DNA from 2 places in the Paenibacillus sp. HJGM_3 genome. Region 1 is predicted to be linked to the other one. Evidence: predicted binding sites of a transcription regulator. Region 1 holds the regulator's gene; the other holds the start of a gene.

Region 1 (15,669 bases):
TGCTCGAAGCCCGCGGGCTGACTCCCCACAATGTCGTGTTCGAGATTACGGAGCGCAGCTCGATCGAGGATTTCACGACGACGAAGCTGCTGCTGCAGCACTATCGCAGCCAAGGGTACCAGATCGCGATCGACGACGCCGGGGCGGGGTACTCCTCCTTGCAGGCGATTGCCGAGCTGCAGCCGGATTTCATCAAGGTCGACCGCTCGCTCATTCAGGATATCCATAAAGACAAGATCAAAGAGAACATCCTGGAGACATTCGTCTCCTTCGCCGAGAAAATGAACATCCGTATCATCGCCGAAGGCATCGAGAAGCTCGAGGAGCTTATGAAGCTGATGCAGATGGGCGTCCACCTCGGCCAAGGCTACTTCCTCGCGCGGCCGGAGCCCCTTCTCGCGCCGTTGTCCAGGGACGTCATGGAGCATCTGCTGCGCCAGCGCAAGCTGAAGAGCGCGAGCGCCCTAATGACCATTGGGCAGCTCGCCGTCCCGAATCGGACGTTCGGACCCGATACGTCCATCTCGGAGGTCGCCAATTACTTCCGGGCGAACGAGCCCGTCATCTGCGCGGTCATCGTCGCGAAGGGCGCTCCGGTCGGCCTTATTATGCGGGACAAGCTGTTCCAGCAGCTCGCGGGCCAATACGGCCTGTCGCTCTATTGGAACCGGCCGATCAGCCAGCTCATGGATAGGTATCCGCTCATCGTGGACGAGCAGATGCCGATCGATCAAGTGTCCCAGATGGCGACATCCCGGGAATTCAACCAGCTGTACGACTATGTCGTCATCACCTCGTCGGGTCAATTCCTAGGCGCTGCGTCCATCCGGTCGATTCTGGAGTCGATTACGAAGGCCCACATCGAGCATGCCCGTATCGCCAATCCGCTCACCGGACTCCCGGGCAACGTGCAGATCCAGCGGGAGCTTACGAAGCGGCTGGGGGAGAAGCGCGACTTTTCCGTGATTTACGCCGATCTGGATTTTTTCAAATGGTACAACGACCGCTTCGGCTTCCATAAAGGGGATCAGATGATTCAGTTCACCGGCGATGTCCTGCAGGAGGCGAGCCGGATCAGCGGCCACCCGTTCGATTTCGTGGGCCATATCGGGGGCGACGACTTCATCGTCATCACGGATGCGGACGAGCCGGAGCGGCTGTGCGAGGAAATGATCCATCTGTTCGAGCAGGGAGTTGGCTCCTTCTACGAGCCGAGGCCCGGGGAAGAGCGCCGCCGGGTATTCGACCGCGAGGGGCAGCCCGTCGACGCCGACGGCGTAAGCTTGTCGCTCTCGCTGATCCTGTGCCCGGGTTACGCGGAGATGACGCTGGAGCACATCTCCCAGGAGGCGGCTAAGCTGAAGAAAGAGGCGAAGTCGCGCAAGGGCAGCGTCTATGTCGTCTGTCAGCCTTCGAATGGCAGTACGTCCCGGAGCTCTTGAATATGGCGAATGACCGTTACTTTTTGCTTCCCGATCTTGCGCCCCGTTATTTTTTTGCCGCTGTTCCGGTTGATCCAGACCGCATGCATGCCGCACTTGAGCGCTCCCGCAATATCGTTCGTCCAGGAATCGCCGATCATGACGGCTTCGGAGGGCGGGGTAGAGGTGTTTTTCAGGGCGTGGAGGAAGATGGCGGGGTCGGGCTTGCGGTACTCCCCCTTCTTCGACGTGAAGATCCGCTCCATCGGCAGCTCGCCGGACAGGCCGAACCGGGTGATCATCCCGTGCTGGACGTCGCGGTTGCCGTTGCTGATGACGGCCAGCTGATAGTGCTTGGCCAGCGCGCGCACCGTTTCGGCGGCTTGGGGGAACAGCACGGCATGCTGCCGCTGCTGTTTCTTCATTTCGCGGAAGAAGGAGTGGACGAACGCATCGTTAACGGCGAACGGATAATGCCGCAGGGCGGCCTTCAGGCATTGCTTGCGCAGCTCGAACGTATCCGCGCCGCCTTTGCTCTTGCGTTTGTTCCACTCGCTCAGATACAGCTGGACCGCTTTGTCCGGGGTCGCAGCCGGATCGTCGGGCTCCCATCTTCCTGTGAAATCGGACAAAATATTCGTAAAGCACCGCTCGAACGATTGCTCCGGGTCGATCATCGTATTGTTCATGTCGAAGAACAGCGTCCGTACCGTCTGCGGAATGCTCGTTTTCCTCATGAGGCCCACATCTCCTTTATCCTTCATCCATATGAGCGCGGTGCATAGGATATGAGAGCCATTTGTGCTATGATGGAAGAAGGACTGGACTAAAAGAGGTGGATAATGAGCAAATTGATTCTAATTGACGGCAATAGCGTCGCTTATAGGGCGTTTTTCGCGCTGCCGCTCCTTAGCAATTCATCCGGCTTGCATACGAACGCGGTGTTCGGGTTCACGACCATGCTGCTCAAGCTCATCGAAGAAGAGAAACCGACGCACTTCCTCGTCGCCTTCGACGCGGGCAAAGTGACGTTCCGACATAAAGGCTACGAGGACTACAAGGGCGGCCGGGAGAAGACGCCTCCCGAGCTGTCCGAGCAATTCCCGGTCGTGAAGGAGCTGCTGCGCTCGTTCGGCATCTCCCAGTTCGAGCTGGCCGGCTACGAGGCCGATGACATTATCGGGACGATGACGCGCCTGGCGGACGAGAAGGATTTCCCGGTCGTCGTTGTTACGGGCGATAAGGATATGCTGCAGCTAAGCTCCCCGAACGTAACGGTAGCCCTGACCCGCAAGGGCGTCAGCGAGGTGGAGCGTTTCACGCCGGAGCACATTCACGAGACGTATGGGCTGAAGCCGCATCAGATCATCGATCTGAAGGGGCTGATGGGCGACGCCTCGGACAACATTCCGGGCATCCCGGGCGTGGGCGAGAAGACCGCGCTGAAGCTGCTGCATCAATACGGCAGCGTGGAAGAAGTGCTGGCCCGCGTCGACGAGATCAGCGGCAAGATGCAGGAGAAGATCCGCGAGCACGCGGACAGCGCCCGCATGAGCAAGGATCTCGCCACGATCTACCGCGAGGTGCCGCTCGAGATTGAGCTGGACACGCTGCAGTACGACGGCTACGACGGACACGCGCTCGGCGCGATGTTCCGCAAGCTCGAATTCAAGTCGCTGATCGAAAAGCTGGAGCTGCCGAGCGCGCCTGTGTCGGACGAGCCCCAGGAGGAGCTCGACGTCTACGTGCTGTACGAAGGCCGGATCCCGGGCTTCGTGAAGCAGCTGGAGGCGAGCGAGGTCGAGGCGGTGCACGTGGAAGTGATCGGCGACAACCCGCATACCGCGGCGATCGTGGGACTCAGCTTCTTCACCCCGACGGGGGTGGCGTACCTTCCAGGCGACCGGCTGTTCACCGCGAGCGGAGCGCCCATCCGCCGGTGGCTCGGGGACCCCGATGAGAAGAAGTATGTGTACGACATGCACCGCGCCGAGGTAGCGCTCGCATGGAGACAAGTGCCGCTGCGCGGCGTGGACTTCGACGTTCTGATCGCGGCATACTTGCTCGATCCGACCGAGTCGAATCATGCGCTCCACGCGCTCGCCGGCCGTTTCGGGCTGCCCCGCATCGCCGCCGACGAGGACGTGTACGGCAAGGGCGCGAAGTTCAAGCTGCCGGAGCTCGAGCCTCTGAGCGAGCATCTGTGCCGCAAGGCCGCGTTGGTGAATCGTCTCGTGCCGGTGCTGCGCCGCGAGCTCGAAGACAAGGAGATGAACCGGCTGTACTTCGAGCTCGAGAAGCCGCTCGCCGCCGTGCTGGCCGGGATGGAGAAGACCGGCATCCGCGTGGACGGAGAGGGACTGCGCCAGCTGGGCGCGGAGCTCGGCAAGACGATCGACAAGCTCGCCGAGACGATCTACGGCTTGGCCGGCATGGAATTCAACCTGAATTCGACCAAGCAGCTCGGCGACGTGCTGTTCGAGAAGCTGAAGCTCCCGGTCGTCAAGAAGACGAAGACCGGGTATTCCACCGATGCCGAGGTGCTGGAGAAGCTCGAGCCGTATCACGAGATCGTGCGGAGCATTCTCCATTACCGGCAGCTCGCGAAGCTGCAATCGACGTATGTGGAAGGGCTGCTGAAGGAAATTCGCCCGGAGACCGGCAAGGTGCATACGTATTACCAGCAGACGATCGCCGCTACGGGACGGCTGAGCAGCCAGTTCCCGAACCTGCAGAACATTCCGATCCGGCTCGAGGAAGGGCGCAAGATCCGCAAAGTGTTCGTCCCGACGGAGCCGGGCTGGCATATATTGGCCGCCGACTACTCGCAGATCGAGCTGCGGGTGCTGGCGCACATCTCGAAGGACGAGAAGCTGATCGAGGCATTCCGCAACAATATGGACGTCCACACGAAGACGGCGATGGACGTGTTCGGCGTCGCCGAGACCGAGGTGGACGCGAACATGCGCCGGCAGGCGAAGGCCGTCAACTTCGGCATCGTCTACGGGATCAGCGACTACGGGCTGTCGCAGAACCTGCACATTACGCGGAAGGACGCGGCCCAATTCATCGAACAATACTTCTCCGTCTTCCAGGGCGTCCGCCGCTATATGGACGACATCGTGAAGCAAGCCCGCACGAACGGCTATGTGACGACGCTGCTCCAGCGCCGCCGCTACTTGTCGGACATTAACGCGTCGAACTTCAACCTACGCTCGTTCGCGGAACGTACGGCGATGAACACGCCGATCCAAGGGACGGCCGCCGATATTATCAAGCTGGCGATGGTGCAGATCGCGAAGCGGATGCAGGACGCGGGCGTGCGAAGCCGCATGCTGCTGCAGGTGCATGACGAACTCGTGTTCGAGGTACCGGAGGAGGAGCTGGAGCTCATGCGGGCATTGGTGCCGGAAGTGATGGAGAGCGCCTTGGCGCTTGACGTTCCGCTCAAGGTTGACGTGAACGACGGCGTCAATTGGTACGAAGCGAAATAAATCGGATCGCAAGCGTTATTATGGATCATTTTATACAGCTAAGGAGAACACATCATGCCTGAATTGCCAGAAGTAGAAACGGTTCGACGCACGTTGACCCTGCTCGTCGCGGGCAAGCGGATCGAACGCGTCTCCGTCCATCTGCCGCGCATCATTCAGCGGCCGGACGACGTGCGGCAGTTCAGCCATTTGCTCGAAGGGCAGACGATCCGCGCCGTCGAGCGGCGGGGCAAGTTCCTGCGCCTGCTGCTTGACGAGCTCGTGCTCGTGTCCCACCTGCGCATGGAGGGCCGGTACGGCGTGTACCGGGCTGAGGAGCCGGTGGAGAAGCATACGCACGTCGTGTTCCATTTCGACGACGGCACGGAGCTCCGCTACAAGGACGTGCGCCAATTCGGCACGATGCACTTGTTCGCGCCGGGCGAGGAGTGGTCGAGCGCTCCGCTGAACAAGCTGGGCGTCGAGCCGCTCGATCCGGCGTTCACGGCCGAGGAATTCCGGCAGCGGATGGCATCCCGTTCGACGAAGATCAAGCCGCTGCTGCTGAACCAGGAGATCGTGACCGGCATCGGCAACATCTATGTGGACGAAGCGCTCCATATGGCGCGTATTCATCCGGAGCGCCCAGCGAGGTCTCTCTCGCGGGAGGAACTGGATGCGCTTCACACCGCGATCGTCTCCACCCTGCAAGATGCCGTCGATGCCGGCGGATCCTCGATCAAGTCCTATGTGAACGGACAGGGCGAAATGGGAATGTTCCAGCACCAGCTGCACGCCTACGGCCGCGACGGCGACCCTTGCTCCCATTGCGGGACGCTTATGGTGAAGACGGTCGTCGGCGGCCGGGGTACCCATCTGTGCCCCGAGTGTCAGAAGCTGTAAGGCACGAAACCGCCTCTTTCGCATATAGTGGGTAAGAGCCTAGAGCGGAGAGGACGTCGTGCGGATGCAGCTATATGTGTCTTTGTGTTTATTAGCGCTGGCCGTCAGCCTGGACGGCTTCGGCGTAGGGGTTACTTACGGATTAAGACGAATTCGGATTCCAGTGCTGTCGATCGTCATCATCTCGGGCTGCTCGGGATTCATCTTCTGGATCGCGATGCAGCTCGGCGCCTTTGTGTCCCAATTCTTAAGTCCCCGCGCCGCTACGAGCATCGGAGCGCTGATTTTGATCGGGATCGGGGTATGGGCGATCCTGCAGATCGTCCGTAACCAACAGCCGGACGCCGATTCGGAAGGGGCGGGGGAGCAGGTCCCGGTTACCGTCACAGAGGTGACAAAGAACGAAGGAGACCAGGTCAAGACGATCGTCGTCATCGAGTGGAAGCGGCTCGGCCTCGTGATTCAGATTTTGCGCAAGCCGTCGCTCGCCGATATGGACCGGTCCGGTATTATCTCAGCCTCGGAAGCGGTGCTGCTCGGGATCGCGCTGTCGCTGGACGCCTTCGGCGCCGGTATCGGGGCGGCCTTCATCGGGTTCAGCTCGCTCATGACCGCATTCGTGATCGCCTGCTCGAGCGGCCTGTTCATTGCGACAGGGCTTCGTGTCGGCATGCTGTACGCGAACCGGGCCTGGATGAAGAAGCTGAGCTTTCTCCCCGGATTTCTCTTGATCCTTATGGGGCTGATGAAGCTCTTGTAATCCAGTGATTGGCGTATGGAATCCAGATGAGTGGCACAAGGGGGAGCCCAAATGAACATTGGCTTGACGGGGGGTATTGCTTGCGGGAAGAGCACGGTCTCGGCGATGCTCGTGAAGCGGGGGGCGAACCTGGTGGACGCCGATCGGATCGCGCGCGAGGTCGTCCTTCCGGGCAGTCCCGTGCTGGCGCAAGTCGCCGAGCGGTTCGGACAAGCCATCCTGAACGAGGACGGGAGCTTGAACCGCAAGAAGCTAGGCGAGCGGATCTTCGGCGACGAGACGGCCCGGCGGGACCTCGAGGGGCTTCTGCATCCCCCGATCCGCGCTACAATGCGGGAACAGCTCGCGCAGTTCGAGCGCTTGCAGCCGGACAAGCTCGTCGTCGTCGATGTCCCTCTGCTCTACGAGTCGAACCTGGCTTCCATGTTCGAGGAAGTGATGCTTGTATATGTCCCTCGCGAGGTGCAGCTCGCCCGGCTGATGGCGCGCGATTCCCTCACGGCGGAGCAGGCGGAGCGGCGGCTCGCGGCGCAGCTGCCGATCGAGCAGAAGCGGCAATGGGCGGATATCGTGATTGACAACAGCGGTACGCTCGAAGCGACCGAACGGCAGCTGGACCAATTTTGGAGCAGAAAGGGATTGGGATGAAGTTTTTTCGAAAAAAACGCGTTTTTGCTCTATTGTTGTTCTTGTTCGTCGTGTTCCTGTTCTACAATACGAGACTGCTCGGCACATGGATGTATCCGATCAAGTACGAGAAGGATATCCGGGTCAGCGCCACGAACTACAACGTGGATCCGTTCCTGATCGCCGCGATTATCCGGGTCGAGACGAATTTCAACCCGGAGAAGACGTCCCGCAAGGGCGCGATCGGCCTCATGCAGCTCATGCCGGATACGGCGCAATGGATCGTGGAGAAGGCCGATTACGCGGACAAAACGGTGCATTCGCTAGAGCGGCCGGACGTGAACATCGAGGTGGGGGCCTGGTACTTGAACTCGCTGTACCAGCAGTTCGATTCGAACCGGATCGCGGTGCTCGCGGCTTACAATGCCGGACCCGGCAATGCGAGGAAGTGGCTGTCGAGCGGAATCTGGGACGGGACGCTCAAAAATATCGATAAAATCCCGTTCGGGGAAACCCGCCATTACATTCAGCGGGTGATGTATTATTATAATAAATACGTGAAATTGTACGATGAGGAACTGGGGCCCCGCACTACGTAAGCCCGTGCAAAAGCAACGGCCCCTCTCCCGAAGGATGAAGGGCCGTCTCGCGTTTCTCTTGTAGGGAACGGATTATCTCAGTTGTTGACCTGCCAGTTGTTGCTCGCCGATCTGTACGAGGCGGCGCGTTACGTTACCGCCGATGGATCCGGCGTCGCGAGTAGCCATGTTGCCATAGTACCCGTCTGTCGACATGGAAATGCCAAGCTCTTGCGCGACTTCAAATTTCAGCTGGTCCAACGCTTGGTTCGCTTGGGGAACTACAAGTTGGTTGGAGCGAGATCCTTGTCCTGCCATGTTGTTCACCTCCTTGTCGTTGGTAATCCTATTATGCGACGGTTGAAATAGGTTCATGCTATCAAAACAATGGAAATCACGGTCAGCCGGAAGACGAAGGAGGAACGCCGATGAAGTGTCCGTACTGCGATTATGCCGGCACCAAAGTGCTGGATTCCAGGCCCGCGAACGAGAATCGGTCGATTCGCAGACGCCGGGAGTGCGACAAGTGCCAGAGAAGATTCACGACATTCGAGATGATCGAAGAGACTCCACTGATCGTCATCAAGAAAGATGGGAGCCGGGAGGAATTCAGCCGGGATAAAATGCTGCGGGGCCTCATCCGCGCCTGCGAGAAGCGGCCGGTGTCGATGGAGCAGCTGGAATTCATCGTTGCGGAAGTAGAGAAGGAGCTGCGCAGCCATGCCCACGCCGAGGTGGCCAGCAGGGAGATCGGCGAGCTCGTCATGGAGCAGCTGCACCCTGTCGACGAAGTCGCCTTCGTACGGTTCGCCTCCGTCTATCGGCAGTTCAAGGATATCAATATGTTCATGAAAGAACTGACGCAATTGCTGGGCAAGCAGGATCCGAATCCTTCCAAGTAGCCAAGCGGGCCGAATACGTGGAAATCGGAGTACTTGCTCGCGTCCTCTACGTGCCTAACCCTTCCGGACATCCGGAAGGGTTAGGGACCGTTATGTCGGGAGCAGGCGGTTATTGCGGGCGGTTGATGCCGAGGAGCAGAACGGGCGGGATGTGCTCGAGCATACCGTCCTCATCCCCTTCATAGGTCGGGTCATTGTGCATGATGGCCGCCGCTTCGCCTTCCGTCAGATGACGGGTATTCCCGGTGTACTTCGGCTCCATCGCACGAATCGTTTCGCGATCCATGGAACGCCACCTCCTTCGAGGTTAGAGTCCCCGCATGATCCGGATGGAAATTCCGAATATTATTGGAGGAGTGGAGTCTACACTATGAGTAAGACTGAGTACGAGAAGAACGCCGGGCGCGAGCGCGTCATCCCGGTGTATGTGCTGGCCGGGTTTCTCGGCAGCGGCAAAACGACGTTGCTCGCCCGGCTGCTCCAGCAGGCCGAAGCGGAGGGACTTAAAGCGGCCGTCGTCATGAATGAAATCGGAGACGTGAATCTCGACGGGCTGGAGGTGGGAGAAGGCGTCGCGATGGCCGAAATGCTGAGCGGCTGCATCTGCTGCACAGTGCGGGGAGACTTGGGTGTGGAGATTATGCGGCTGGTGAATGAGCATCGGCCGGATGTGGTGTATGTGGAGTGCACCGGCGCGGCGAATCCGCTGGAGCTGCTCGACGGCGTGACGGAAGCCTCGCTTTTGCTTCGCGCGGAACTGAAGGGCATCGTCACGGTCATGGATGCGGCGCAGCTGCTGGCCGCTCACGAGAAGGGCAAAGGCCAAACGTATCGGCTCATGAAGGACCAGCTGCGCGCCGCCTCGCTCATCGTGCTGAACAAAATCGATCTCATCTCCGAAGAGGAGCGGATCGCCTGCCATGTCCTGATCGAAGAATGGAACGGGCATGCTCGGGTGCTGGATACGGTGCGCTGCGAGTTCGACCTGAGCTTGGTCTCAAGCCTTAACGAGCCGATAGCAATGGGTCCCGAGGCCGAACATGACCAGCAAGGCCACGACCACGATCACCACGATCATCAATGTCACGACCACGATAATCATGATCACCAAGGTCACGATCTCGACCAGTCTCACGACCGTTCTCACCGCCATGCTCATCATTCTCACGATCATGTCATGGTCTATACGCATTATATGGACGGTCCAGTGGACAGCGAACGGTTCGAGCAATTCATGAACGAGCTGCCCAATGAAATATACCGGGCCAAAGGCATCCTGACGTTCACGGATACCTCTTCCCGGTTCATGTTCCAATATGCGTACCGCCAGCTCGATTGCATGCGGATTACTCCTCAGCGCGAGGTGCCGGACGTAGCCGTCTTCATCGGCGAGCACTTCGACCGTGAAGAGCTGCGGCGCCGACTCGAGGAGCTGGAGGCCCATTCCGCAGTCTAGCCTGCCGCTCCGAGGGTCAGATGGAGGAAATCGGAGCGTTCGGACGGACCGCGTCCCAACCCTGCCAATAGTTCCTCCGCACGGTCCCTGAACAGCGTCTCGATGACCGCCGCGTATTCCAGACACCCGCTACGTTCGATGTGCGTGAGGCATGCGTGCTTGTGAAGCAGGAACTCGTCGCGGGACAGCCGGCCTTCATAATAGGCGAGGAGCGGCTCGAACGCGTCGTCCGCCTCTTCGGTGAGCAAGAACAGGACGGGCAGCGTTTTTTTCTTGTGCAGCAAATCGTTCTTCAAATCCCAGCGGGTGATGTCGCGGACGTCGTTGCGAATCTGGATAATGATGCCGATCGTGAGCGCCAGCTCTTCCATCCGCTTCATCGCGGATGTATCCTCCAGACCGGCCGCCGCGTAGCCGATATAGCAAGCGAGCCGCAGCATCGATCCCGACTTGGCGCTGATCATCTCGATATAATCCTGCTCCGTCTCGACGGCATGGCTGATGTCGAGCTGCTGTCCCCGCACGCCCTGTGCGACGAGCTGGCTCACGACCTGCAGGTCGATATTGGGGGCGGACCCCTGCCCGTTCAGCCGGGCGAGCTCGCCTACGGAGGCGAACACGAGCGAGAGGATGGCGTTCAAGGCTACGGCGTGTCCGCATTGCAGCCACGGCATCTCGGGATTGTCTCCGTCCTGCAGGTCGTCGACGATATCGAGCGCGAGCAGCAGCATCTCGGTGACCGCGGCGGCTTCCTCGATATGCGGATGCGTCCCCCCGAACAGGGTGTGCGTCGCCATCGTCAGCTCCGCCCACGCCGACTGCTCTTCCACCTTCCGCGCTATGAACCGCTTCAGCAGGCCGTTCAGCTCGCTGTCCGCCATGTACCGGTCCGCCGCCTCATCCAGCAATTGCTTCGTAGCGAGCTTCACGGCTCTAGTCCCCTTTCAAGGCAAGCTCGTAATAGTCGCTCTGGAGGAATTTCTCGATCGCTTGCGAACGGGTCTGTACGCTGAGCTTGCTATAGATCTTCTTCAAATAATTGTCCACGGACCGCTTGCTGATATGCATCTGGATGGCGATATGCTCATGGGTCTCGCCCTTGACGAGCATGACCATAATCTTGATCTCGTCCCGGGTCAGCCCGGCATCGAGGAGCGGCGACTTCGGGACCCTCCGCAGCTCATGATAGAGGGAGAGCGGTACCATGGCGTAATTGTTCATAATGCCTTGGACGTGCTGGATGATAACGGCGTGATTCGCTCCCTTGGACAGCACTCCGCTCACTTGCAGCTCCAGGAACGGATTCATCAGTTCGGGAATGTCTTTGCCGGTGAATATCAGAATATGAATGTTGGGGTAGCTCTTCTTGATGGTAGCGACGATCTCTATCGCTTCATGGTCAGGCAGCTGATAGTCCAGGAATATTATATCGGGATTGTATCTCGCGATTGCATCCATACAATGCAGGGCGGTACCGATCACTCCGACGACTTCTACGCGTTCGATTCTCGATAGCAGCTGCTCGGTCGCATGGGCAAACAGAGGGTGCTCGTCCACTACAAGTACCTTCCAGCTTTTGCTCACGCTGTTGCTTCACCTCTTCGCTCCGGATGGGCTAAATCTTTCCTTATTTTATCAAATCAAAAAAAGAAAGTATATTGCTAGAGTCCCTAAACGCCAAATTCTTTTGCATTTTATTGTAGAGCCGATGCAACACGTTGAAAGAAAAGAATGCGAGGGAATGCAATAGGATTGTGCTGAGATTCAGGGAAAGTTTGACTATCATATTAGGTATAAGGTTGGGAAGATATTACATAAAATGGAAGGGATCATGCTGCCATGCATAAGCTTAGCGACGCTCATCTGATCGACGTTTACTTGCAGGCTGTTGAAATGAAATTGGAACGCGCGTTCATCTCGATGCTCTATTCCGAAATTCAGAAGCGCAAGCTCGTCGTGCCCTCGCGCGGCTCGGCGCCTGAGAGCTCGCTCACGGGTTAACCCCGCAAGGAAAAACCCGCCAATGGACGGGTTTGCCGATATCTAAGCTTTTCTAGTTTCTTAGGGAACGTGAACGGTTTTGACGTGCTCCATATGCAGGAAGATCGTCTTGCCGTCGGCGGTTATGAGCTCCAGCATGTTGTTCTGGACGCTTCTTAGCAGACCGATTTTGTTCGGATTCTCTCCCAGGTCGAGGATGACGAATTCGCCTTCCAGCTTCTTCAGCTGCTGATCGAACGTTCGGGCGAGCGACAGGGAGCTGGGATTCAGCGGGAACCGGTCCTGCTTCAGCGAATAGGGCGTCACGTTCGGCGAGTAGGGGATCAAATATTTCAAATGATGCATGGAAATGAAAACCGAACGGAACACCGGGGAATAGAACACGAAGAAATCGTTCATAATGCTCGTCAAGTATCCGTGAATGGACTGGTTGCCCGTAATATACAGCTCCGTGAATATCCCTTTGGCATTCATCAGCACTTTGCGGTACGAGATGTCGGTCTGACTCTCGAAGGGCGGCTCCGGCGGCTCGGACAGACTCGTGTCGATGGGCTGGCAGAGAGACATGCACTGAAGATGAATAATAGGCAAGTACAAGAACTGCATTCCGTTATGGACCACGGCTATGTCGCTGCCGAGATCGATCAGGTACCCCCGAACCGGCATTTTCCTCCCCGTAATTTCCATTTCAATCTGCTTTCCAATAAACGCACGCATGGTGTTCATAGTACACCTCCTTCACTTCACTTTTTGCGAGTATCGTTACCCAGTCAGCCACCGCGCCCCGGCATACAAGCCGAGCAGACTGATTGCTAGACTGATAGGAACGACGACGCACATAACCCACACGGCCCGCTTCCAAGAGAGCTCCACATGGTGCTTGCGCAGTAGGAACAGCCATAGCATCAAGCCGACCGAGCCGAACGGTGTCAGGAGGGCGCCGATCTCCATTCCAAGCGCATTCGCCAAATAAGCCAGCTGCAGCGTACCCGGATCCAGGCCCAACTCGGATAAGGATAAGGCGCTGAGCATCCCGGCAGGCAAGTGGTTCAACAGACCCGACATCAGCATCGCCGAGAAGCCTGCCAACATGACCGTCTGCAGCCCTCCGGCCTCCAGATATGGCTTCAGCGCCTGCATCGGCAGGCCGGTTATGTCGGAGCGGTGAACCGAATCGACGACCATATATAGACTGACCGCAAAAACGAACATCGACCAAGGGGTTTTCCTCAACAGGTCTGTCGGCCCGACACCGACTCGGATCCACCGGATGGCGAGCAGAGAGACCGCCCCTGCTGCCGCGATCCATTCCGGCGGAATGCCGATCCGGGCGCCTGCATAATAACCGATCCTTACCAAGACTACGATGGCGAGAGCGGCGCGGAACAAGCTCCAATCGATGGAAGCGGCTGGCGGCGAGTTCCCCTTGTGAATCCAACGGTCGATTGTTTTCGGATTGTAGTAGGCACGAGGAATGTGGTCCGGGAATACCGGAGTATCCGGCGGCAGGAACAAAGTGATACGCCGCGGGATAGCATGTCGGAAGAGCAGGAACAGCAACATCGCCATGGCGCCGATTCCGAGCAAGGCCGGGAGCAGCATCTGCGCCGCGTACGTATTCAGATTCATCCCGATGATGCGGAGCCCGATCAGGGTGGCGAGGTTGCCGACTCCGATCGGAACGCTGGACGCGATCGCGACCAGGGCGCCGGAGATCAGATACGGGAATTTCTGGCGGTTCTGAAGATTCAGCAGCGTCCCGATCCGGATGATGATCGGTGTCGTGATCAGAATGCTGCCCTCGCTGTTCAGGCACAACGTCATCAGACAACAGAGCAGGCCGATCAGCCAGTACAGCCGAATGCCGGAGCCCTGCGCCCGGCGGATGACATTGTAAGCCGTCCACCGAAAAAATCCGATGCTGTCGAGCACGAGGGCCATCATGATCGTACATAGCAATGTCAATGCGGCACTGCCGGCGATCGACAAGCTCGGGGACAGGCCCGGCCGGGGGAGCGCCCCTAATGCGAGCAACAGCCCCGCGCCTGCGGCGGTTGGGATGGCGGGATTCCAACCGCCCGGGCGCCCGATTAGAAAAAGAACCGTCACACTTAAGACGGTCAGGGTAGCGCATAACGCGAGGTCAGGCATGCGGGCTCGCCTCAGTCCCGCAGGGGGGATCTGTCGAATCGATCGGGTCGGGAACGTAACCTACTGTCAGTGGATCGTTCGGGTTACAAATAAAGTAGAGTGCGATGCCTGCCGTCAGGAGTAGGATGAGCATGAACGAGGTTGCCCCCCTTACGCGGAGATAAGAGGCCGTACGTTAGTATCTCTTTTTGTTGCTCTTGCTGCTCTTGCCCTTATTGCTCTTGCCGCTTTTGTTGCTCTTGCCGCTTTTGTTGCTCTTGCCGCTTTTGTTGCTCTTGTTGCTCTTGTTGCTCTTGTTGCTCTTGTTGCCATCGCTTTTGTTGTCGCCGCCGCTTTTATTGCTGTTGCTCTTGTCCTTGTTTTTGTTTTGCTTGAGCAGGATGCTTACGCTCTTGATATGGAACACCGGAATACGGATCAATTCCCTTTGGTGCACGAGCAGCAAGTGGTCTTGCGTCCCTTCGGCCACAAAGCCTTCGATTTTCTCCGGACCGTTGCGGTTGATTTGGACGAACTGGTGCTTCAGGCCTTGCAGCAGGGAAGTGAAATTGCCCGCTTTGGTGTGGCGCGGAGGAGTTCCGTAGTTGTTGCTCGTATTGCCGGTGTTCTCGCTGATGCTCTTCACATGGCTGCCGTTCACATATACGATGCTATCGGACGTATGCAGAATCATGTGGTCCGATTGGACGGAGAGCAGACGGCCTTGAATGGAATCGGGACCGGCTCGGTTGACCTTCACTTCTTTGCCTATCAGATTGTTCAATTGACCTTGATACGCCATTGTATAATTCCCCTCTCAAAAGTTAGTAATGACGGTTGCGAATCCAGTGACGGTTACGGCCTGCCAGCATCGGAACTTCCTTAGTGGTTACATAGGCGGCAACCTCCTTTCATCTATCATGGATGTCGATATGTAGTATATAAATATGTATCCCGTACGGAATCGTACTGGATACGAATCTATTTTCTCTGAACTTCCACGCTTGTCTCGTATAATCGGATTGAAGAGGGGACGGGGAGTTACAAGACTATCTTTTGAACGAATAGGAGGTTGTCTGTGTCCGCAATTCCGGCACTCACATAACTTGTACTATCTCTTCTGAAGGAGGTAGTAGAGCATGTCGGAAAAGAAGAAGAAGAACAAAAAATGGGTAAAAGACGACTGCTCGTGTGGCAAGAGCCACAAGAGCGACAAGAGCCACCGGAGCGACAAGAGCTGTCACGACAAGAGCCACCGGAGCGACAAGAGCTGTCACGACAAGAGCCACCGGAGCGACAAGAGCTGCCACGACAAGAGCCACCGGAGCGACAAGAGCTGTCACGACAAGAGCCACCGGAGCGACAAAAGCTGTCACGACAAGAGTCACCGGAGCGACAAGAGCTGCCACGACAAGAGC
Region 2 (15,669 bases), on a different contig from region 1:
GAGTAGAGAGTGAAAAAGAGGACCCTGGCGAGTTTTGGCTTGAACCTCTTACCGCTTATTCCCTTATTCAATCAAGAGAGGTTCAAACAAGATGTTTGAGCTGAAAGGGTCCTTTTTCACTCGGAACGGCCGTTTATGCATCGTTAAGAACAACGCGAAATCTCCCCACAACAGATAGATGAGAGGAGCCATACCCTGACATGACGCACCGTTACTTGCCGATGACCGAACAGGACAAGGCGCAAATGCTTGAGACGATCGGCATCCAATCGATCGAGGAGCTGTTCACCGATATCCCGGCCGAGGTTCGCTTCAAGGGCGAATTGCAAATTCCGGCCGCTATGACCGAACCCGCCTTGCTACGCCACATGCGCAAGCTGTCCGGGCAGAATGCCGACTTCGACCGCTACGCGAGCTTCCTCGGCGCGGGCATCTACGACCACCATGTGCCGGTGGTCATCAATCACGTCATCTCGCGGTCGGAGTTCTACACCGCGTATACGCCTTATCAGCCGGAGATCAGCCAAGGCGAGCTGCAGGCGATCTTCGAATTCCAGTCGTACATCTGCGAGCTCACCGGCATGGCCGTGGCGAACGCTTCGATGTACGACGGCTCGACGGCGCTTGCGGAAGCCGGCGCCCTGGCGCACGGCGCGACGAAGCGCCGCAAGCTCGTCGTGTCGCGCGCGGTGCATCCGGAAGCGCGCAGCATTCTCGCCACGACGGCGAAGGGCCTGAACCTCGACGTCGTCGAGGTAGGCTACGCGAACGGCGTGACCGACTTGACGGCGCTGCAAGCCGCCGTCGACGCCGAGACGGCGGCCGTCATCGTGCAGTCGCCGAACTTCTTCGGCTGCGTCGAGAATTTGGCGGCGATCGAGCCGGTCATCCACAGCGCAGGCGGCCTGCTCGTCGTGAGCAGCAACCCGCTCGCGCTCGGCCTGCTCGAGGCGCCGGGCAAGCTCGGCGCGGACATCGTCGTCGGCGACGCCCAGCCGTTCGGCATCGCCGCTTCGCTCGGCGGGCCGACGTGCGGCTACTTCGCCGTCGCCGACAAGTGGATGCGCCGCATGCCGGGCCGCATCGTCGGGCAAACCGTCGACCGCGACGGCAAGCGCGGCTTCGTGCTGACGCTGCAGGCGCGGGAGCAGCACATCCGCCGCGAGAAGGCGACGTCGAACATTTGCTCGAACCAGGCACTTCTCGCGCTATGCGCTTCCGTCTACTTGTCCACGATGGGCAAGCAAGGGCTGCAGGACGTCGCGAATCTGAACGTGCAGAAGGCGCACTATGCCGCCCGTACGATCGGGGCGCTACAAGGGCTGAGCTTGGCGTTCAGCGCACCCTTCTTCAATGAATTCGTCGTGAAGGTAGGCTCTGGAGCCGACCTGCAGACCGTGAACGCCAAACTGCTGGAGCAGGGCTTCATCGGCGGCTATGACTTGGGCCGCGACTATCCGGAGCTGGCCGGGCATATGCTCGTAGCCGTCACGGAGCAGCGGAGCAAGGAAGACATCGAGCAGTTCGCAGCCAGCCTGGGGGAGGTCGTAAGCGCATGACAACAGCAACCGCAGTGAAACATGACAAAGCCCTTATTTTCGAATTGAGCCAACCCGGCCGGGTCGCTTATTCCATGCCGGCATGCGATGTGCCGGAGGAGGAAGTGTCCAGCCTCATCCCGAGCGAGCTCCTGCGCGCCAAGCCGGCCGAGCTGCCGGAAGTCTATGAAGTGGACGTCATTCGCCACTACACCGCACTGTCCCGCCGCAACTTCGGCATCGACAACGGTTTTTATCCGCTTGGCTCCTGTACGATGAAATACAACCCGAAGATTAACGAAGACGTAGCCCGCTTCCCGGGCTTCGCCAAGATTCACCCGTATCAGCCGGAAGCGTCGATCCAGGGTGCGCTCCAGCTGCTGCATGAGCTGCAGGAGGACCTGGCCCAGATCACGGGCATGGACCGCGTTACGCTGCAGCCGGCGGCCGGCGCTCATGGGGAGTGGACGGGGCTTATGATGATTCGCGCCTACCACGAGAGCCGCGGCGAAGTCCGCACGAAGGTTATCGTGCCGGACTCCTCCCACGGGACGAACCCGGCGAGCGCGACCGTCGCCGGCTTCGAGACGATCACGATCCCGTCGAACGACAAGGGGCTCGTCGATCTCGACCAACTGCGCGCTGCCGTAGGTCCGGACACCGCCGCGCTCATGCTGACGAACCCGAACACGCTCGGCCTGTTCGAGGAGCAGATCGTGCAGATCGCCGAAATCGTGCATGAAGCGGGAGGCCTGCTGTACTATGACGGCGCCAACTCCAACGCGATCCTGGGCATCGCCCGTCCTGGTGATATGGGCTTCGACGTCGTGCACCTGAACCTGCACAAGACGATGAGCACCCCGCACGGCGGAGGCGGCCCTGGCGCCGGTCCGGTCGGCGTGAAGGAGAAGCTCATCCCGTTCCTGCCGGCCCCGATGGTCGTCCGGAACGACGACGGCAGCTACGCCTTCGACTACAACTACCCGCAATCGATCGGCCGCGTGAAGGGCTTCTACGGCAACTTCGGCATTCTCGTCCGCGCCTACACGTACATCCGGACGCTCGGTCCGGACGGCTTGCGCAATGTGTCCGAGTACGCGGTACTGAACGCGAACTACATGATGCGCCGCCTGGCGCCGTACTATGACGTACCGTTCGAGCGCGCATGCAAGCACGAGTTCGTCATGTCCGGCCGTCGTCAGAAAAAGCTTGGCGTGCGGACGCTTGACATCGCGAAGCGGCTGCTCGACTTCGGCTACCACCCGCCGACGATCTACTTCCCGCTCAACGTGGAAGAGTGCATCATGATCGAGCCGACCGAAACGGAGAGCAAGGAGACGCTCGACGGCTTCATCGATACGATGATTCAGATCGCTCAGGAAGCCGAGACGAATCCGGATCTCGTCGTGAATGCGCCGTACACGACCACCGTTCGCCGTCTCGATGAGACGCAAGCTGCGCGGAAGCCGGTCCTGAATTGCACCTGCGGTTAATGCAAACAAAGAACAAACAGCCCGTACCTGGACGAAGTTCGTCCGGATACGGGCTGTTTTTTTATACCCACTTCGTATTCGCTTCTTGGAAGAAAAATTCCAAATATTCCAGGTCCGTGATCGCCTTGTTGCACGCCTCGCTATCCAAGCACATGTAGTTGCCGATCGCCTTGTAGTAGTCCTGGGAGGCGCCTGCCGGCGGCTTGCACACGACGGAGTAGTAGCCGATCGTCTCCGGCGTTCCCGGAGTGTTGCACATGCAGCATAAGTTCGCCTTGGGCGAGGACGAGAACGTCCCTTCGATTCCGTTCAGCCGGCCGTCCTTGGCGTACACGAGGTAATGCTTCTGAGCCGCGACGTCCGTCCAGCCCCGGTAGCTCATATTGGACCAGGGAACGGTGTCTGGGTCCGGCACCTTCAGCTTTTTGCTTTTCGGGAACAGTTTGCGTACTTGCGCCTCTGACAGCTGTGGGAACGGCTTCACCCGCTCGGACAGCCGTTCCAGATAGGCCAGCAGGTCGTCCTTCGTATTCAGCTTCCAGAACGCCATCAGCTCATGCTTTTCCGTCTCGGAGAGCAGGGGCATCGCCGCCACGATCGCCGTTTCCGCGCTGTATCGCAGCGCTTCGACGACACGCGCCTCCGACCCATGCTCGAAGGCGTAGATCAGCTTCTGGATTTGCTTGCGGATCTCGTTCCCTTGATGATTCAGGATGTAAGCTTGATTGGTTTGATTCGATACATTCGTTTCCATAGAGGTCCTCCATTTTTGCCGATGAAGCCAGTGTAGCACAGGTGGACAAAGATGAAAAAGGAATGATAAATTACAATGGAACTTTCAGAATACGATCGCATACGACTGCGAAAAAAAGGGGAGAGTGCCATGCAGCGCAGATTGATCATTGCGGGTACCGGCAGCGGCGTGGGCAAGACGACTTGGACGATCGGCCTTATGGCGGCGCTTCGTGGGCGCGGCAATGTCGTGCAGGGCTTCAAATGCGGACCGGACTACATAGATCCTACTTACCATACGGCGGTGACAGGCCGTCCTTCGCGGAATCTGGACAGCTGGATGATGGGGGAGCGGGCCGTTCGGGAAGCGTTCATCAAGGGCAGCGAAGGCGCCGACATCTCGATCATCGAAGGCGTCATGGGTTTGTTCGACGGCAAGAGCGCGCTCTCGAATGAGAGCAGTACAGCCCACATTGGCGAGATCCTGGAGACGCCGATCCTGCTAGTGGTGAACATACAGAGCATGGGGCGGAGTGCGGCGGCGATCGTGCGCGGCTTTCAGCAGTTCGCCGAGGGCGTGCGGATCGCGGGGGTAATCGCGAACAATGCCGGGAGCGTAGGGCATTATCAGCTCGTGAAAGACGCGGTCGAGCAAATGTGCGGCATTCCCGTCGTCGGCTGGATGGACCGGGATGCGCAGTTGTCGATCCCCGAGCGGCACTTGGGACTCGTTCCTTCCATTGAGCGCGGGGAGATGGACGCTTACATAACCCGGTTGGGGGAGCGGGTTACGGAAAATCTCGAGCTGGACCGGGTGCTGCAGCTGGCGGAATGCCCTGAGTTGGCACCGGCGCTGCCTCTCGCGGATGATACGTTAGTTCCATCCTTCTCCCTAGCCTCGGCCTCAGTCACGCCTCGCGTTCGTCTGGCGATTGCCCGGGATGCGGCTTTTCATTTTTATTATCCGGACAATCTGGAGCTCTTGGAGCGGTGCGGGGCGGAGCTCGCCTACTTCTCTCCTCTGGCCGGGGAGCCTGTGCCGCCGGATGCGGACGGCCTGTATATCGGCGGGGGGTTCCCCGAAGAATTCGCCGAGCGGCTCGCCGGGCAGCGTACAGGGAAGCGATCGGTTCGCCGTGCGATTGAGGACGGCATGCCGACACTGGCCGAATGCGGAGGGTTCATGTATTTGACCGAATCGATCCGGGATACGCGGGGGCAGGAGTACGCGATGGTCGGGCTGATCGCCGGGCAATGCCGGATGCAGACCAAATATGCGGCGATGGGGTACCGCGAAGTGAAGGGACAGCCGGGCAATTTCCTGCTGAACGAAGGCGAGTCGGCGAGGGGCCATGAATTCCATTACTCGGCGTTCCACCCCGCCGGCGATTTGGCCTTGTCGCCCGCCTATGTCTCCGAAAGCCGATGGGGGACGAAGCCGGAGGGGTACATCACCCCGAATTTGGTTGCCGGGTATACGCACTTGCACTTCGCCTCGCGACCCGAGCTGGCTGACCGGTGGGTGGCGGCTTGTGCGCGATATCGCAACATCCGGCGGGGTCGAGCCACGGAAGTTGTGCCGGCGTTCGACGATCGAGTACAATAAGGAAACATTGCGAGTTCAGAGCATGGACAACAGGAGAGGGGATGACCGGGTCATGGCAAATGAAAATGAGGCTTCAACCGCTGCAGCCGCTGCCGGGCTGCCCGCCTGGCGGTTCGTTCATACAGGCTTCGGTTCGCCTGCTTACAACATGGCGGTAGACGAGGCGATCTTGACCGCGCACAGCGAAGGACTCGTTCCCCCGACGGTCCGATTCTACGGCTGGGACCCGCCGACGCTGTCGATCGGGTATTTCCAGAAGGCGGAGCAGGAGGTGGACTTCGAGGCGGTGGAGCGGAGCGGCGTCGGCTTCGTCCGCCGGGCGACCGGCGGGCGCGCGGTGCTGCACGACAAGGAGCTGACCTACAGCATCATCGTGTCGGAGAATTACCCCGGCATGCCGACGACGGTGAACGAAGCGTACCGGGTGCTGAGCGAAGGGCTCGTGCTCGGCTTCCGCAAGCTTGGCCTTCGCGCCGAGATGGTGAGCCTCGCCTCCGAGGAGGAGAAGCTCAAATACTCGACCGCCGGGTCGGCGGCGTGCTTCGATTCGCCGTCCTGGTATGAGCTCGTCGTCGAGGGGCGCAAAGTAGCCGGCAGCGCCCAGACGCGGCAGAAGGGCGTCGTGCTCCAACACGGCTCCATTCTGCTCGAGCTGGACGTGGAACAGCTGTTCTCGCTCTTGCAGTTCTCGAGCGACAAGCTGCGGCGGCGCTTGATGGACTCGTTCGCGAGCAAGGCGGTCGCCATCGGCGACGTGTGCCGGGCGATCGGACTGCCGCCGGTGACGCTGGCGCAGGCGGAGGCCGCCTTCCGGGCCGGCATCGCCGAAGGGCTCGGCATCGCGCTGGCGGACGGCGCGCTGACGCCTTACGAGCGGGAGCTCGCGGAGCGGCTCGCCCGCGAGCGGTACGGGCACGACGACTGGAACCTGAAGCGGTAGGCCGCCCTTCAGGTTCCAGTCGTTATTGCAGCGCATCGATTCGCCGCTGGAACGCTTCTTGCAGCCGGCGCGTAATCGGTCCCGGCACACCGCGGCCGAAGGCAGCGCCGTCCACCCTGACGACAGGGGTGATCTCGGCCGACGTGCTCGAGATAAACACCTCGTCCGCCTCCCGCAGATGCTCGAGGTTTACCGCTTCCTCGACGCAAGGAATGTTCAGTTCCCTCGCGAGCTGCAGGACGACCATCCGCGTAATCCCGTGCAGAATCAAGTTGTTTGCCTGATGGGTGTACAGCGTCCCGTCCCGGACGACGAATACATTGGAGGAGCTGCTCTCCGTGACCATCCCCTCCCGATGGAAGATGACGTCCTGCACGCCCATGTCGAGCGCCTCCTGCTTGGCCAGCACGTTCGGCAGCAGGTTCAGCGTCTTGATGTCGCAGCGAAGCCAGCGAATATCGGGGCAGGTATGTACTGCGATGCCTTGCTTCATCGACTCATACGGTCTCTCGAGCTCGGAGACATAGGCGATCAGCTCCGGCTGCGCCTTCGCGGGGAAAGCGTGATTCCGCGGCGCCGCGCCACGTGTAATCTGCATGTAGATCGTACCGTCCTTATTCAGCCCTTCCTCCCGAATGAGCCGCTTCAACTGCGCATCCAGCTGCTCCGTCGGGTACGGCGGCTCGAGCCGCACTTCTCGCAAGCTTCGTTCCAGCCGGCGGTAGTGCGCTTCCGGTTCGAACAGAACGCCCCCGTACACTCGGATCATTTCATAGACGCCGTCCCCGAACATATACCCGCGGTCCAAATAAGAAATCGCCGCCTCGCTGCGGTCGATAAGTTCATCGTTTCGTAATAATAGCTTCATGGATGTGTTTCCTCCCAAGATGTAAGTTTTGCCAATCACTAGAATTGGACAAATCGCTAGGTAAATTGTACACTAAATTTCCGACCTTTAGCAGGGTGCTGCCGGTTTAGCAAATTCAAGAAACAGAGCTTGATAGAGAAAATGCGAGAGAACGAGAATCTGCTTCTCAATATTTACCGAAATTCGAGACTGTCTCATTCGATACACAATATATTGTATTGTATAATGATTTTCGCACACTATATATTGTGGTGAGCCCAGCACACCTTCAGATTCACTCTACATATCATAATGCTAGAAGAATGGCAAACATGTCAAAAGTACTATTTTTGGGAGGTTTTCGTTGTGGAAACAGTGCAAGCGAAAAAGCGGTTGGAAGGCTTAAGCGAGAAAATATTCTTGGACCGGTATGCCATGAAGGATGCCGATACGAATAATACCAAAGTGGGCGATACCGTCCTCGTGCTGACCAAAGACGATCCGAAATTTCCGAGCAAGGACGTAGGGGAGGTTGTGGCTCGGCAAGGGCGCAGCGTCACCATCAAGCTGCGGAACGGAGAGCTGTTCGAATCCACAATCGAGAAATTGACCCTGAACGTTGAGCATACGCCGGAGCAGCTCTGGGACCGCTTGGCTACCGCCATGGCTTCCGTCGAGACGACACCGGAGAAGAAGAAAGAATGGAAAGAGAAATTCAACTACATTCTCGAAGACTGGAAGCTCGTGCCGGGCGGCCGGATCGCGGCGGGAGCCGGGGCGAGCGACGAGCTGACGCTGTTCAACTGCTACGTTATCCCGTCCCCGCATGACAGCCGCGGCGGCATCATGAGCACGCTGTCCGAGATGACCGAGATCATGTCGCGCGGCGGCGGCGTCGGGATCAACCTATCGTCCCTGCGGCCTCGCCGGTCCGTGGTGAAGGGCGTGAACGGCTCTTCCAGCGGCGCCGTATCGTGGGGCGGTCTGTTCAGCTATACGACCGGCTTGATCGAGCAGGGCGGCAGCCGCCGGGGCGCACTCATGCTCATGATCAACGACTGGCACCCGGATCTCGTCGACTTCATCACCGTCAAATCGACGATGGGCCAGATCACGAACGCGAACTTGTCCGTCTGCGTCAGCAACGCGTTCATGAAGGCCGTGAAGGAAGATCTCGATTGGGATCTCGTCTTCCCGGAAACGACCGATCCTACCTATAACGATACTTGGGACGGCGACTTGGCCAAGTGGCGCGCCGCGGGTAAGCCTGTCCGCACGTACCGCACGGTCAAAGCCCGCGAAGTGTGGCACACGATCATCGAATCGGCCTGGAAATCCGCCGAGCCAGGCGTCGTGTTCATGGAATACTACAACCAAATGTCCAATAGCTGGTACTTCAACCCGATCATCTGCACGAATCCGTGCGGCGAGCAAGGGCTGCCGGCTTGGGGCGTCTGCAACCTGTCGGCCGTGAATCTGTCCAAGTTCTACGACGAGAAGAACCACGATGTGGCATGGGCGGATCTCGGCAAAACGGTCCGCTACTCCGTGCGGTTCCTGGACAATGTCATCGACAAGACGCCTTACCATTTCGAAGAAAACCGGATTAACCAGCAAGGCGAACGCCGTGTCGGCCTGGGCACAATGGGTCTGGCCGAGTTGATGATCAAGCTGGAAATTCGCTACGGCAGTGCGGAATCGCTTGTGTTCCTCGATAAATTGTACGGCTTCATGGCCCGCGAGGCTTACCTGTCTTCGGCTGATATCGCCGGGGAGAAAGGGTCGTTCAAGCACTACAACCGCGAGAAGTTCCTGCAGAGCGGTTTCATGAAGCAGATGGTGTCCACGTATCCGGAGGTAGGCGAGGCGATCACGAAGAAGGGCATCCGCAACGTAACGGTCATCACTCAGGCGCCTACGGGCAGCACGGGGACGATGGTCGGCACGTCGACCGGGATTGAGCCTTATTTCGCCTTCGAATACTTCCGCCAGAGCCGTCTGGGCTTCGACAAGCAATATGTGCCTATCGCGCAGGAGTGGAAGGATAAGCATCCGGATCAAGACTTGCCGGACTACTTCGTCACTTCGATGAGCCTGACGGCGCAGGATCACATCCGCGTACAGGCGGCAATCCAGAAGTGGGTCGACAGCTCGATCTCGAAAACGGCGAACGCGCCGCACGACTTCACGGTCGAAGAGACGAAAGAGCTGTATGAGTTGGCGTTCGATCTGGGCTGCAAAGGCGTGACGATCTACCGCGACGGCAGCCGCGACGTGCAAGTGCTCTCCACCTCCAAAGAGGAGAAGAAGGAAGAGGCCGCACCGGCTCCGACTGCAGCACCATTGGCCGAGACATCGCCGGATGCTGATTCGAAGGAAGCGGCCGAGACGCAGCTCGCCGAGCTGTCCAGCACGCTGGCCGTGACCGTGGATGCGAAGACGCAGCAAGTATTCGACAAGCAGTACAAGCGCCGTCCGCAAATTCTGAAGGGTGCGACCTACAAGTTCAATACGCCGTTCGGCATGGCCTACATTACGATCAACGACATGGACGGCAGTCCGAGCGAGATTTTCCTGAATGTCGGCAAAGCCGGCTCCGACGTGTTCGCAATGTCCGAGGCGCTCGGCCGCGTCTGCTCCTTGTTCCTGCGCTACGGCGACCATGGCGACAAAGCGCAGCTGCTCATCAAGCACCTGAAGGGCATCGGCGGCTCCGGCGCGATCGGCTTCGGCCCGAACCGCGTCGAGTCGATCGCAGACGCCGTCGCGAAGGCGCTCGAGGCCCACATCGGCGAAGACGAGGACGATGCGTACGTCACGGCTACGCAGGAAGTGACCGCTACCGCTGAGAAGCCGACGTTCACGTACGCGGCCGTGTCCGAGAGCTCGTCGCTCGACCTGTGTCCGTCGTGCGGCACCGCCTCCCTCGTTAACTCCGAGGGGTGCAAGAACTGCACGAACTGCGGGTACAGCCGCTGCTCGTAATAAAAGACTGCAGCCGTCTGGGTTTGCCGGTGTTTGTGAGTTGTAACTAAAAATGTCGCTGATTTGAACATAAAATGTCGTTGAGTTTGAACATAAATGTCGCTGGCTCGTACCTTGATGGTACGGGCTTTTTTATGTTTTTTGAGTTTACTGATTGGTTTTAAGATGAGACATTTTACTGGTGCGAAAAATGAGGCTAAAAGTGGAATTTATTTCGACGTTTTATTGGAAATGATGGCTGTATTACTTCCTGACCTGCAAGCGGTCGCTGACTGCGCTAAAGTCATTTCCTTGTCCGCACGATTTGGAAGGGTATACACTGTGGCTGACGTAATAGATGGTTGGCGAGAGCATATGCAGCGCGCTGGAGGTTCGACAGGCATAGAAAAGGCGGCTCAGCTGATAGCACTGGAAAGACGTAGTGTTGGAGATCAAACATCGGTAGAAGAAGCGAATGCAAAACGGCTCATAGCCGAATATGAACGAATCACCTCTTGAACAGATTGAGAGGGACATCGAAGACCTGCTTTTTGAGATTCCAGTAGCGAATCAGCTCGTACCCGATTTGGGGTTTGGTAGATTCCTTCGCAAACGACCGGCGCCAGGGCTCCGACGGAGGCACGTTGGCTGAATAGAGAAGCGCGGCAGGGCCTGAATGGAACGCTTCGCGTCGATCGTCGTCGCGCCGCCGGCAGAGTCAGTGGGGCTGATGAGCTGCGGCAGGGTCTCGCTCGAGCGCTGCGCGTCGTCCGTCGCCGTTCGACGCAGAGGCACGCCAACATAAAGCTAAAGGGCTGGATAGGCACACATTAATAAGCAGGCGCTAATGCCTGCTTATTCTATTAATCAAAGTAACAATGTATATCAAGATAAAGTGATAAATGAAATTGTTGAGATAGATCAGCAGAAAAAAAGAGTAACAATGATGGAGTATTTTCGTCATACTTGTGTTGCGATCCGTTGTGAAAATATTAGAAAATGCATTCAGAAAGTTAATGAACAACTGCTTAAACATGTGATCGCGCATGAACTGGCCCACTACTAACGAAAGGATACGATCTGGAGTATGGTCGGCAGTCTGTATTTTCATTTAATGATAGAGCTATTCGTTTGTACACTAAGATTGGTTTTCAACAGGAAGGAAGCATAAAAGAGAGGAACAGTTATGGAATCGCATCAACTAAAAATGATAAAATAGATAATTAAAGTGAAATATGTTTGACTGCAAATCGATTAATATAATTCCGAAAAGAGTGGTAAGCATGAAGTCATATATCAATTGGAGATATACGATCACCATCTACAAAAAAGTGATGAAAGGAGCGTGATAAATTAAAAAGAAAAAGGAGCAAAACGAAATGATACAAAACAGAAAAGCAACCGTTAATGACTATGATATGATTATAAATATTTGGGAAAGATCGGTAATGGCCACTCATCATTTTTTGAGTTTCAAGGATAAAGAGGAAATCAAAAAAGAATTACCTATGTATTTTCCTCATCTTGATGTACGTCTCTGGTATACCGAAGACTCTATCATTGGTTTTACCGCCATCAATGAAAATCACTTGGAAGCACTATTTCTCGATCCCGATAAAATCGGTAAAGGGTATGGGAAACAAATTATGCAAATATGCATCAATGGTTTTGGGATCACGTCCGTTGATGTGAATAAACAAAATGAGAATGCGACAAGGTTTTACTTAAAAAGCGGTTTCGGAATAATCGGTGAAGATTTGACGGATGGAGCAGGCCGCCCTTACCCCATTTTACATTTGAAATACAATGAACAGCAGAAGTAATTCGTCTGTCCAGGCTGTCGAGAAATCGACAGCCTTTTAAATAACTATTGAATATCTTTTTTGATAGCACACAGAAGTTTAATGATTTTGCAAGTCATAACGTTACATAACTAATTAGGTGATTCAACAATTCTGTTAGAGGAACATCGATGGAATGACGGTGGAACAAAAAAATCAAACGCGTAAAGTCAAACTCGAACAAACAAGCATTACTCTAATCATTAAGAAATGCTTTTTTGTTAGTTGAACCATTACGGGAACGATAGTTCAATGGTGATTCTCCAGCTACAGTCAGAGGATCCCTGTTTCTTTGAAGAATGGAGAGGAAAGTATAAGATCTTTCTCACTGGGCCTTTTCAACTTGTGACGAGGAGATGGTATTTTTGCAGGAAACAATAGCGATTGATTTGGAAGAAGTGGCGCCCTTCAAAGCATTGGCAGTTAGAACGGGAATGACATCCGACAAGAGCGGGACGCGGGTGGCGTGGAGCAAGCTCACAGATCAGGTCCCGCTAGACGATGCTCGACTCACCGATGGGCCGTCAGCATATGTGTTTATTCCACAGGAGCAATGGAGCAAGAAGGTAGATACGCTTTGGGTCGGATTGGCGGTTCGTGAGTTTAGAGATGTACCGGATGGCATCGAGACTTTGGAGGTAAACGGAGGGCTTTGTGTGAGCGCATCAGTCTACGGGAATGAGGCCCATATGTGGCGAGTATACGATGCGATATTTACATGGCTCGAGCAGTCACCTGATTATGAAATCGATCGGCGTGAAGGGGTACTCGGGATGGAGACAGTGCCGTTTGAACCGTTCAACGCTCTAACAATTCCTAATACTAAAATCGAAACCTTTAACTTTACAATGCTATACCCGGTTCGCAAGAAGTCGCCGTAGACTTCTACGAAGATTTTAATTCAATAAATCCGCAAAGGAGATTTCAACATCCGGTAAAAAGTATAGGGCTGTGACAGGTTTGGAGCAAGTAGCCTGTTGCAGCCCTCTTTTACTCGTTTTTACCGTTCCTGTTATATAGATGTCATATTACGTTGAAGCGCAGCGCAAGCGAGAATGTCTTCTGTCGTGCGGATCCTGCCAATGCGCGGAAAGATGATCTTGCTCACGTGCTCATGTTCCGTTTCGCTGAAGCCAGTCATGGCATCGATCGCGAAAACCACCTGATATCCATGGGCAAAAGCTTCACGCGCTGTGGTATCTACACCGATCCCGGAAGCAATCCCGCAAAGCACGATTGTCGTGATGCCCCGCCGGCGCAACTGCTGATCCAAGTCTGTTCCATAAAACGCTCCCCATTGGCGTTTCGTAATCAGGTGATCGGTGTCGGTGACTCCGATCTCGGGTACGATCTCATCCCATCCCGGCACCAGATTTAAGGCTGGAGGGGCCTGATCTAGCAGCGGACGAGGCATATCTTTGAAGTCTTTCGTGGATACGCGAACAAGCCCGACAAAAGCGCCTGCCTCACGGAATGTTTGAACCATGGCGGCTGCGCGGCTGATGACTTGCTCCTTCGAATAAGGGGCATAGCTAGTTCCAAGCCAGTTTTGCAAGTCAATTACGATTAATGCCGTCTTAGGAAATTGAAACAACAAATCCTCCAAGATGGATCACCCTCCAACTAAGAAATCGAGCACGCCCCTCACTTGACTCTGAGTATAAAAAATTTACGAGGGGTCAATTGACTCTGTGTTCATTATTTTGTACCATGAGTTCAAAGGTGTCAAGAGGGGATACGTGAGAATGAGCGCAACCAAGCAGGATATCATTCATTCGGCTTCAAAGATGTTTAAAGAAAAAGGGTTTCTGGAGACTTCGATTCAGGAAATCGCCAAGGACTGTTCCATTGCAAAGGGTTCCGTGTACAAATATTTCCAATCTAAAGAGGACTTACTGTGCGTGGTTTTCGACGAATGTCAGACCGTTTATTTTGATCGGGCCGAGCGTCTAAAAAAAACCGAGACAGCTACTCCCAAAGAGAGGCTCGTCCATCAGATCGTATTTCGCTTTCAGTATTTTATTGAATACCATCACATTATGGTCGACTTCACGGATCTTCCGATTACGCAGTACGCCGCTTTCCGTTCGCTGAGGAGTCATGTTCGCGCCCGCATGATGGAGTGGCACAGGTCTTTGCTGCTTGAAGTCTATGGTGAGCGAATCAAACCGTTTCTTTGGGACTTAATCTTTATATACCGCGCGATCCTGAAGGACTATCTGCAGCGCATCGTCAATGAGGTGGAGCTGCTGTCGATAGAGGATACAGCTTGGTTTATCGTCGATAAGTTGGATGCGCTAGTTGAGCATATGACTAGATCAGGTTCCACGGGGCTGCTTAGGCGAAGCTCTTTCGATAAATTCATTCACTCAGGCTCGAGCGGCTGGAATAACGAAAAAGAACGGATTGCCGAGAAGATGTTCAGCAGAGTGGTTGCGTTGCTGAAGTCTTGGCCTGGCGGGACCGCTCGGCGGAATGAACTGCAAGAGATTGCCCAAATGCTTGGCGCGGAGATCACTCAAGCTCAGCCTAGAAAGCCGCTCATTCAGGCACTTTGTGCTTACTTGGAACAAGAGCAAGAGCTGAGAAGCCCGGTAATCCAGTTGAAGCAGATTGTTCTGGAAGAGTAGGAATGAGGGGATCAGGCCAAGGGACAAAAGGCCTTTCTTGCCGTTTCAGATAGTACGGAGAACCGTATCACAAAAAACGGCAAGCTTTTTGCAGAACTCATTCGGCGCATGGGTTTGAACAATATGGTCCCTATTATTCAACGACACCTTTCATCGCTTGATACATTTTATCTACGTATATGTCGATTTCGTCACGTGACATGCGCAGGCGATTCAAGGACGAGCCATAGCCAATCTCCTGTTTACCTTCTTCAAATCCCTGGAAAATTCCATCCGCGAATGCATCTAGAGGCTCTCCATTATTATGGGTAAAGGCAGTTTGAACTGCCGGCGGAGCCACTTCAATGACTTCTACAGATGCTTCGGAAAGTTGGTGTCTTAGACTCATCGTAAAGGAATGTAGTGCCGCCTTTGTTGCGGAATAAATCGGGCTAATTGCTAGGGGGGTGAAAGCCAACCCAGACGTAACATTCACAATAGCCGTATCTTGTTTTGTTGAAAAAAATGGTGCGAACAGCAGAGAAAGATGAACAGGGGCTTCAAAGTTGATCGCAATTTCACTGTTGTAATAGCTCCAATTCTCTTTTTCTTTCAACACATGAAACTGGTCCCCAATCCCCGCATTATTCACCAATACGTTGACGTCTGGATAATTCGTGGTCACCCAGTCAAACAACGCTGTACGCTCAGATTCAAGCTCAAGATCACTAACTCGAGTAATGAGACTTGGGAGCTTCTCCTTAGCCTCCTGCAGAACACTTTCACGTCGTCCGCAGACAATGACCGTATTGCCAGCTTTGATAAACCGCTCTGCAAAAGCTAGACCAATTCCAGAACCTCCACCAGTGATCAGTATCGTGTTCCCTGTAAGTTTCATCAGAGTTGCCTCCTTGTATAATATAATGTGTCTAGTCAAAGTCACCCATTTAATGCTTGAACCCAGCAATGGAGGCTCTTTTTTCAAACCAAATGTTTCTGCAATATTTTCCTTGTCATAGCCACCCATTGATCACTCTGATTCCCCCCTCAAACCAGATTTTCGTTAGATCCAGCCCAGCCGTAGCTTGATTATATTAAA

What was found. Region 1 encodes NrdR, which represses ribonucleotide reductase genes. Its sites were predicted from a motif close to AACACNATATATNGTGTT; they were not measured.
Region 2: the regulator NrdR is predicted to act here: its motif matches at 7,413-7,430, upstream of ACI5FR_RS09980 (adenosylcobalamin-dependent ribonucleoside-diphosphate reductase).

Annotation. Positions count from the first base shown of each region.
Region 1 covers NZ_JBJGED010000039.1:20,242-35,910, forward strand. The annotation lists gene ACI5FR_RS30050 (bifunctional diguanylate cyclase/phosphodiesterase) at 1-1,442, shown strand, start outside; gene ACI5FR_RS30055 (HAD family hydrolase) at 1,406-2,158, opposite strand; gene polA (DNA polymerase I) at 2,264-4,915, shown strand; gene mutM (DNA-formamidopyrimidine glycosylase) at 4,970-5,797, shown strand; gene ytaF (sporulation membrane protein YtaF) at 5,862-6,557, shown strand; gene coaE (dephospho-CoA kinase) at 6,609-7,205, shown strand; gene ACI5FR_RS30080 (lytic transglycosylase domain-containing protein) at 7,202-7,783, shown strand; gene ACI5FR_RS30085 (alpha/beta-type small acid-soluble spore protein) at 7,856-8,080, opposite strand; gene nrdR (transcriptional regulator NrdR) at 8,191-8,664, shown strand; gene ACI5FR_RS30095 (hypothetical protein) at 8,774-8,950, opposite strand; gene ACI5FR_RS30100 (CobW family GTP-binding protein) at 9,035-10,120, shown strand; gene ACI5FR_RS30105 (polyprenyl synthetase family protein) at 10,117-11,049, opposite strand; gene ACI5FR_RS30110 (response regulator) at 11,054-11,704, opposite strand; gene sda (sporulation histidine kinase inhibitor Sda) at 11,960-12,121, shown strand; gene ACI5FR_RS30120 (DUF2642 domain-containing protein) at 12,182-12,847, opposite strand; gene ACI5FR_RS30125 (ArsB/NhaD family transporter) at 12,884-14,272, opposite strand; gene ACI5FR_RS30130 (DUF2642 domain-containing protein) at 14,448-15,053, opposite strand; gene ACI5FR_RS30135 (hypothetical protein) at 15,391-15,669, shown strand, end outside.
Region 2 covers NZ_JBJGED010000007.1:47,816-63,484, forward strand. The annotation lists gene gcvPA (aminomethyl-transferring glycine dehydrogenase subunit GcvPA) at 201-1,559, shown strand; gene gcvPB (aminomethyl-transferring glycine dehydrogenase subunit GcvPB) at 1,556-3,031, shown strand; gene ACI5FR_RS09960 (FusB/FusC family EF-G-binding protein) at 3,093-3,785, opposite strand; gene ACI5FR_RS09965 (cobyrinic acid a,c-diamide synthase CobB) at 3,915-5,369, shown strand; gene ACI5FR_RS09970 (lipoate--protein ligase family protein) at 5,467-6,309, shown strand; gene dat (D-amino-acid transaminase) at 6,332-7,177, opposite strand; gene ACI5FR_RS09980 (adenosylcobalamin-dependent ribonucleoside-diphosphate reductase) at 7,469-10,141, shown strand; gene ACI5FR_RS09985 (hypothetical protein) at 10,238-10,639, shown strand; gene ACI5FR_RS09990 (GNAT family N-acetyltransferase) at 11,500-11,943, shown strand; gene ACI5FR_RS09995 (GyrI-like domain-containing protein) at 12,327-12,842, shown strand; gene ACI5FR_RS10000 (isochorismatase family protein) at 12,974-13,570, opposite strand; gene ACI5FR_RS10005 (TetR/AcrR family transcriptional regulator) at 13,707-14,591, shown strand; gene ACI5FR_RS10010 (SDR family oxidoreductase) at 14,725-15,468, opposite strand; gene ACI5FR_RS10015 (zinc-binding alcohol dehydrogenase family protein) at 15,665-15,669, opposite strand, start outside.